DNA from 2 places in the Bacillus sp. SD127 genome. Region 2 is predicted to be linked to the other one. Evidence: a T-box and tRNA genes for the amino acid it is inferred to sense, from the RefSeq annotation. Region 2 holds a T-box; the other holds one or more tRNA genes.
What was found. A T-box is a leader RNA that pairs with one kind of tRNA and senses whether it is charged. The one in region 2 lies ahead of tyrS (tyrosine--tRNA ligase), so its partner is inferred to be a tRNA-Tyr.

Region 1 (4,301 bases), 1.4 Mb from region 2:
CCGCTTGCTGCAATCGCGATCACTGTATCGGCTGAGGTGAGATGGATGGATCGTAAATCCTCGGCCCCTGCTTCTTCATGATCTTCAATCCCCTCAGCCGCCTGCAAAAATGCGTTGGGACCGCCGGCCATTAATCCGATTACCTGATCAGGACTGACGCTGTAGGTCGGAGGACATTCAACTGCGTCCATCACACCGAGTCGGCCGCTAGTGCCTGCACCTGCGTAAATGAGCCGTCCGCCATTTTGAAAGGATTCATACGCGCATTCGACGGCTGCTTCGATATCGGGAAGGACACGCTGAACGGCGGCAGCGACTTTGATATCTTCATTGTTAATCATTTTTAAGATATCGAGGGTATTAGCTTTGTGTATTTCCGATGTTTGGCTATTGCGTGATTCCGTTGTAAGATTGTGAAGATTCAATTGTTCTGACATGAGGATGCCCCCTGTGTAAAAATAAATATATCTCAATATTCAGTATATTCATTTCTGTTATGATATTTCAACTATCATTTTTAATTTTTGAAACTTTATTTCAAAAGAGGCTATAAGAAATAATGAAGTATCAGCTGTTCGCCAAGCGGCCCGATTTTTCGGCGTCCTTTATCAAGAAATCCGGTTTTCATATATAGCTGCTTTGCACGGGTGTTCAGGTGATTGACGGCTAAAATGATTTCATCGCACCATGGGAAATACCCGTTAACAAAAGAGGGGAGCTGAAGCATGGCTTTTTTCGCATAGCCTTGTCCGTGGTGGGCAGAGTTTAATGATAAGGAACTGAGCAATAAAGCAAATGGATTGTTGGAATAGGGAGCAATGGTTTCTTTTGACGTATGTAGAATGAAAAAGCCTATTGGCAGATCACCTTTTAAGATAACAACCGGATAGCGCTCCTGTATGCTTAGAGCATGAGTCAGCACCTCTTTAGGGAGAGCGGTAAAGCGTTTGTCATCATTGTGTAAAGTAAATGCGTAAAGCTCCGGCAAATGCTCAGGCTTATAGAAGGATAAAGAGATATCTTGCATCATGATGAGCCTCCTTACAATATGTCGTCTAACTGGTTTTCAGAAATTACACGGTACCCCGCTTGTTTTAATAGCGCGGCGGTTACTCCGTTTCCAGCGATTTTTTTGCCTGAAAATGAGCCATTATAGATGAAATTGCTTCCGCATGATGGGCTGTTTTCTTTCAATATGACGGCAGAGGCGTTGATTTCTTTTGCGTAGGCCAATGTTTGGGCCGCGCCCTTCATATATAAATCTGTTACATCTTCTCCTGAAGACGTTATGATTTTCGCGGCTCCACTAAGAACATCCTCACCAGTGCCTCCGATGATTTCTGCTGGTTCTCGGGGAGTGGAGAAGCCGCCGAGAAGTTCAGGGCAAGCCATCACTGCTTGTTTTTCTTCAATCAGTTTTCGGATTTTCTCTGATGCGGCATGCGAACCGTTGTATCTGCATTCAATGCCGCCGAGGCAAGAGCTGACTAGTATCATATTGGTTTCTCCTCTCTTAATTCGATCTATATCTATCTTAAAATAAATGATAAATGTTAGGAGGCTTTTTCAGTTAAAAAAGGGGTTAAAAAGTTTGAAAATAAAAAATTTAAATTTCCTCTTTACAAAAGGGGGGGAACCTGTATATAATAACTTTTGTCAGCTCGACGAGAACACAAACGGCCCGTTGGTCAAGCGGTTAAGACACCGCCCTTTCACGGCGGTAACACGGGTTCGAATCCCGTACGGGTCACCATTTGGAGGATTAGCTCAGCTGGGAGAGCATCTGCCTTACAAGCAGAGGGTCGGCGGTTCGAGCCCGTCATCCTCCACCATCTTGCCGGTGTAGCTCAATTGGTAGAGCAACTGACTTGTAATCAGTAGGTTGGGGGTTCAAGTCCTCTTGCCGGCACTGTTTTTCTTAAAAATATGGAGGGGTAGCGAAGTGGCTAAACGCGGCGGACTGTAAATCCGCTCCCTCAGGGTTCGGCAGTTCGAATCTGCCCCCCTCCACCATCATTGGGCTATAGCCAAGCGGTAAGGCAACGGACTTTGACTCCGTCATGCGTTGGTTCGAATCCAGCTAGCCCAGTCACAGACACCTTTTGATCAAAGGTGTCTTTTTTCTTTTTGAAAAAATCATTCCAACTTCTAACTGTTCAGTCTGTATAATAATTTTAAAAATATGTTAAGGTAGTTTATTCACAAATTGCCATCTACACCCTGCCAAAAATTTGTTAAACTTATTTTATAAAAAAATTGAAACCTTTAGAAACGAAGCTCGTATACATACAGACCGGTGAAGGCAGAGGTTAGATAAATATGGAAATGATGATTAAAAAGAGAATTAAGCAAGTCAAAAAAGGCGATCAAAATGCATTTGCGGACATCGTAGATATTTACAAGGATAAAATTTATCAGCTTTGCTACCGTATGCTTGGCAATGTGCATGAGGCGGAAGATATCGCACAAGAGGCTTTCATCAGAGCGTACGTCAATATCGACAGTTTTGATATCAACCGGAAATTTTCAACTTGGCTTTATCGAATTGCGACCAACTTGACCATTGACCGCATTCGCAAAAAGAAGCCGGATTATTACCTCGATGCAGAAGTGGCGGGTACAGAAGGCTTGACGATGTATTCCCAAATCGCCGCAGATGGAGTTTTGCCTGAAGATGCAGTCGTATCGCTGGAGCTTTCACACACGATTCAGCAGAAAATATTAAAGCTTCCTGACAAATACAGAACTGTCATTGTATTAAAGTATATTGATGAACTCTCATTAATTGAAATCGGCGAGATTCTGAACATTCCTGTGGGGACTGTAAAAACGCGGATTCACAGAGGCAGAGAGGCTCTTAGAAAACAATTAAGGGATCTTTAAGTGGGGTGATGAAATGAGCTGTCCTGAACAAATTGTGCAGCTTATGCATATGCATCTTGATGGAGATATCCTTCCGAAAGATGAACAAGTATTAAAAGAACATCTGGAGGCATGCGAGGAATGCAGAAAGCATTTTTATGAGATGGAAAAATCCATTGCGCTCGTCCGGAGCACATCGCATGTCGAAGCCCCCGCCGATTTTACCGCTAACGTCATGGCAAAATTGCCTAAGGAGAAGAAAAGAGCTTCTGTGAAAAGATGGTTCAGATCCCATCCGGTTATCGCGGCTGCTGCGGTATTCATCATTTTGATGGGCGGAGGATTGTTAAACAGCTGGCACAATGACCACAACTTCAGCGTGTCGAAGCAGCCGAATCTGGTCGTGCAAAACAACACTGTGATCGTGCCTGAAGGTGAGACGGTCAAAGGTGATGTCACCGTCAAAAACGGCAAGCTGATTATTAAAGGGAAAATAGACGGGGATGTAACCGTTGTAAACGGAGAAAAGTATATGGCCTCTGCTGGACAAGTCACCGGTCAAATTGAGGAGATTAATCAATTATTCGACTGGACATGGTATAAAATGAAGTCTGCGGGGAAAAGTGTATTCAATGCATTAGACCCGAACGGAGAAGAGTAAAGCGTGTTGTGCGCTTTACTCTTTTTTTAGGTTCTCAAACGGCTGGCATATTTCACTTGCCAAAACGAAATGTGGTATAATGGGCTCGCTATGTAAAGTACATATGCGTAACACATTAAACTTCAAAATACGAAATGACTGAATTCTTGGAGGACGAGGAAATGGCTTTTGAGGATATCCCTTTTTTGCAGTACCTCGGCAATGCCGTTGATATTCTCCTTGTTTGGTATGTGATATATAAACTGATTATGGTGATACGCGGCACGAAGGCGGTTCAGCTCTTAAAAGGAATCGTTGTGATCGTGCTTGTCCGTATGGCCAGTCAATATTTGGGCCTCAGCACGCTTCAGTGGCTGATGGACCAAGCGATAACATGGGGATTTTTAGCAATTATTATTATCTTTCAGCCTGAGCTGAGAAGAGCGCTTGAACAGCTTGGACGGGGCCGTTTCTTCTCGAGGAGCGGCACGCCGGTTGAGGAGGCGCAGCAGAAAACAATTGAGGCTATAACGAAAGCGATCAATTATATGGCGAAACGCCGGATCGGCGCCCTTTTAACCATTGAGCGGGATACGGGTATGGGGGATTATATTGAAACGGGCATTCCTTTGAATGCAAAGGTCAGCTCTGAGCTCTTGATCAATATTTTTATCCCGAATACACCGCTTCATGACGGAGCGGTCATTATGAAAAATAATGAAATTGCCGCTGCCGCCTGTTATTTGCCGCTTTCTGAAAGCCCGTTCATTTCAAAAGAACTGGGAACGCGGCACAGGGC
Region 2 (4,301 bases):
AGGTTGTCGTCACGACGCCTGAGCTTTTGGAAAGGATTCCGGTTGAAAAGCTGCCTGATTTACAGCATATATTCATAGTCGGCGGCCAGGCTGAAAAGAGAGGAACAAACATCATTCATTATGATGAAGTGGCTAAGCATGAGAGCACAAGACTGGACATTGAATGGATGGACAGGAAAGACGGCTATTTGCTTCACTATACATCAGGATCTACGGGTACGCCGAAGGGTGTGCTTCATGTCCATGAGGCGATGGTTCAGCAGTATCAGACAGGAAAATGGGTCCTTGATTTAAAGGAAGAGGACATTTATTGGTGCACGGCCGACCCAGGCTGGGTGACTGGAACGGTGTACGGGATTTTTGCGCCGTGGCTGAACGGAGCGACAAATGTTATTGTCGGCGGACGATTCAGCCCGGAAAGCTGGTATGGAACGATTGAGCAGCTTGGCGTAAACGTCTGGTACAGCGCGCCGACTGCCTTTCGAATGCTGATGGGAGCCGGAGATGAGATGGCTGCCAAATATGATCTGACTTCACTCCGCCATGTGCTGAGTGTCGGTGAACCTTTAAACCCGGAAGTGATCAGATGGGGGCATAAAGTTTTTAATAAACGGATTCATGATACATGGTGGATGACAGAGACGGGCGGACAGCTGATCTGCAACTATCCTTGCATGGATATTAAACCAGGCTCGATGGGAAAACCGATTCCCGGTGTAGAAGCAGCAATCGTTGACAATCAGGGGAACGAGCTTCCGCCGTATCGAATGGGGAACCTCGCCATTAAAAAGGGCTGGCCTTCTATGATGCACACGATTTGGAACAACCCTGAAAAATACGAATCTTATTTTATGCCTGGCGGATGGTATGTGTCGGGTGATTCTGCCTACATGGATGATGAAGGGTATTTTTGGTTCCAAGGCAGAGTGGACGATGTCATCATGACCTCCGGTGAGCGTGTCGGACCATTTGAAGTGGAAAGCAAGCTTGTCGAACATCCGGCAATTGCGGAGGCGGGGGTCATTGGAAAACCTGATCCCGTGCGCGGCGAAATCATCAAAGCCTTTATCGCTCTCAGAGAAGGGTTTGAGCCGTCTGATAAACTGAAGGAAGAAATCCGCCAATTTGTCAAACAAGGCCTTGCAGCCCATGCGGCTCCGCGTGAAATTGAATTTAAGGATAAGCTGCCAAAAACACGGAGCGGTAAAATCATGAGACGTGTGCTGAAGGCGTGGGAACTGAATCTTCCGGCCGGAGACCTGTCAACGATGGAGGATTAAAAGGCGCCGTTGACACGGGATTTTATTTATGTTAAAAATGATATAGCTTCATATGAAAAGGTAAAGATTGAGACAAGTAGAATATCCTTACGTTCCAGAGAGCTGATGGCCGGTGAAAATCAGCACAGACGGATATATCGAATACACTCATGAACCGCTTTTGCAAACAAAGCCGCTCAGGCTTTCAGTAGTGAAAGAACGGACCTGATCCGTTATCAGGCAAAGTGATAAGAGCGAAAAGCTGTATGTATGCTCTTATTAGTAGGGTGGTACCGCGATAATCAATCGTCCCTTCGTTTACACGAAGGGGCGTTTTTATTTTATTAAAAAAGGAGCTTTATCTCATGACAAACTTACTTGAAGACTTATCCTTCCGCGGATTGATTCAGCAAATGACGGATGAAGAAGGACTGAATAAACAGCTGAACGAAGAAAAAATCCGCCTGTACTCAGGCTTTGATCCGACAGCAGACAGCTTGCATATCGGGCACCTGCTGCCCATTTTAACACTCCGCCGTTTTCAGCTTGCGGGGCACCATCCGATTGCGCTTGTGGGCGGCGCGACGGGTTTAATCGGCGATCCGAGCGGAAAAAAAGCTGAGCGTACATTAAACACGGCTGATATTGTTGTCGAATGGTCGCAAAAAATCAAACATCAGCTTTCAAGATTTCTTGATTTTGAGTCAGCGGAAAACCCGGCTGTTATGGCAAATAACTACGACTGGATCGGAAACATGAATGTGATCGACTTCCTTCGTGACGTCGGCAAAAACTTCGGCATCAATTACATGCTGGCAAAAGATACAGTCAGCTCCAGAATCGAATCCGGCATCTCTTACACGGAATTCAGCTACATGATTCTTCAATCTTATGATTTCTTAAACCTGTACAGAGAGAAAAACTGTAAGCTGCAAATCGGCGGAAGCGATCAATGGGGCAACATTACAGCTGGCCTTGAGCTGATCAGAAAATCTGAAGAAGAAGGAGCAAAAGCATTCGGTCTTACCATTCCGCTTGTAACGAAAGCGGACGGCACAAAATTCGGAAAAACCGAAGGCGGCGCAATTTGGCTTGATAAAGAAAAAACGTCCCCATATGAGTTCTATCAATTCTGGATCAATACAGACGACCGTGATGTAGTGAAATATTTAAAATACTTCACGTTCCTTTCAAAGGAAGAAATCGAAGAATATGCTGAAAAAACTGAAACAGCACCTGAAAAGCGTGAAGCGCAAAAACGCCTGGCAGAAGAAGTGACAGCGCTCGTTCACGGACGCGAGGCACTGGAGCAAGCGATTAATATTTCCCAAGCATTGTTCAGCGGCAATATTAAAGAGCTTTCTGCCCAAGACGTAAAAATCGGTTTTAAAGATGTGCCTTCTCTAGAAAAAGACAGCGCTGAAGAACTGTCACTCGTAGATGTGCTGGTTGAATCGAAACTGTCACCGTCTAAACGCCAAGCCCGTGAAGATATTAAAAACGGAGCCGTTTACATTAACGGTGAACGCCAGACAGAAATTGACTATATCTTATCTGCTGAAGACCGCATTGAAGATCAATTTACTGTTCTGCGCCGCGGGAAGAAAAAATACTTCCTTGTCACATATAAATAAGAAAAAAACATCCTTTGCTTAATTGGCAAAGGATGTTTTTGGTTTAGCGCATAGGAATTTGAGGGAAAGAGTATATTAGATAGGGCAAACACGACCATTCACCACCTTTTCAATAGGAGGGAGAGCTCACCGTGAATCTCATGTGTACGATCGCCAAAGAAAGATTGCAGCGGGATTATTGGGAGCAGCAGACCAGAGAAAGTGTTGTCCAGCAGGAAACGGTAGAAGAATCAGACGAAAAAAAACCCCCGACCGCATAGCGGCTGGGGGTTTTTTAAACGATTAACGAGAGTAGAACTCAACGATAAGCGCTTCGTTAATTTCCGGAGCAAGTTCAGAACGCTCTGGAAGACGAGTGAATGTACCTTCAAGCTTTTCAGCGTCGAAAGTAAGGTATTCAGGAACGAAGTTGTTTACTTCAACAGATTCTTTGATGATAGAAAGGTTTCTTGATTTTTCGCGAACACCGATTGTTTGACCAGCTTTTACTTGGTAAGACGGGATGTCAACGCGGCTTCCGTCTACAGTAATGTGGCCATGGTTAACCAATTGGCGAGCTTGACGGCGAGTACGCGCTAAACCTAGCTTGTACACAACGTTATCAAGACGAGAATCTAAAAGAATCATGAAGTTTTCGCCGTGTTTACCAGTCATTTTTGCAGCTTTGTCAAACAATGTACGGAATTGACGTTCGTTTACACCGTACATGTGACGAAGCTTTTGCTTTTCTTGCAATTGCAAACCGTATTCTGATAATTTTTTACGTTGTCCTGGGCCGTGTGGACCTGGAGCGTAAGGGCGTTTTTCTAATTCTTTTCCTGTTCCGCTAAGAGAGATTCCTAGACGGCGGGACAGTTTCCAAGATGGACCTGTATAGCGAGCCATAATGTGACTCCTCCTTTGGTTTTATTTTTGTGGAAAATAAAAACCGTCTGTTCTATTCGACCATGGACATTTTGTTTTCATGTATCCTCGCTCCAGCAGCAGAGAGTTACACGATACACCTTACTGATAAGGAACAAAATGAAAACATAGAAGCTGAACAAAAAGGCTGCAATATTTCACACAAAGGTCATTATATAATTTATTTGTTTTGAAGTCAACCATTCATCCATTATCGCTTTGCTGTTTATGATATAATAAACAAAAATTAGTGGTAAACTTTTTAGGTGATAAAACATGATAGAACAAACAAAAGATCAATTACCCGCCTTTCGTTATCATATGCTCGATTTTTTATTAACCAAATCTGTAAAGGTCTCATTCACCGACTCTCTTTTATGGCTGACATCGGCTATTCAAACATATTTTCCATCACTTTGCGTATCCCTTTTACCGTCTCCATCTGATCACATGGCACAAATGGCAGAGGATGAAGTGCATTTTTCTGCATCGAAAATAAATGCCT

Region 1: it encodes a tRNA-Tyr, which carries the amino acid that the T-box ahead of tyrS (tyrosine--tRNA ligase) is inferred to sense. The anticodon was not compared.

The regions. Positions count from the first base shown of each region.
Region 1 covers NZ_CP191226.1:4,071,020-4,075,320, reverse strand. Annotated here, with positions in the region: gene murQ (N-acetylmuramic acid 6-phosphate etherase) at 1-437, opposite strand, end outside; gene ACQVGS_RS21075 (GNAT family N-acetyltransferase) at 548-1,030, opposite strand; gene ACQVGS_RS21070 (2-thiouracil desulfurase family protein) at 1,042-1,497, opposite strand; tRNA gene ACQVGS_RS21065 (tRNA-Glu) at 1,679-1,753, shown strand; tRNA gene ACQVGS_RS21060 (tRNA-Val) at 1,757-1,832, shown strand; tRNA gene ACQVGS_RS21055 (tRNA-Thr) at 1,837-1,909, shown strand; tRNA gene ACQVGS_RS21050 (tRNA-Tyr) at 1,929-2,013, shown strand; tRNA gene ACQVGS_RS21045 (tRNA-Gln) at 2,018-2,089, shown strand; gene sigW (RNA polymerase sigma factor SigW) at 2,320-2,883, shown strand; gene rsiW (anti-sigma-W factor RsiW) at 2,897-3,523, shown strand; gene cdaA (diadenylate cyclase CdaA) at 3,685-4,301, shown strand, end outside.
Region 2 covers NZ_CP191226.1:1,227,680-1,231,980, forward strand. Annotated here, with positions in the region: gene acsA (acetate--CoA ligase) at 1-1,280, shown strand, start outside; T-box leader at 1,335-1,576, shown strand; gene tyrS (tyrosine--tRNA ligase) at 1,625-2,893, shown strand; gene sr7p (small protein SR7P) at 3,025-3,153, shown strand; gene rpsD (30S ribosomal protein S4) at 3,176-3,778, opposite strand; gene ACQVGS_RS06335 (diguanylate cyclase domain-containing protein) at 4,073-4,301, shown strand, end outside.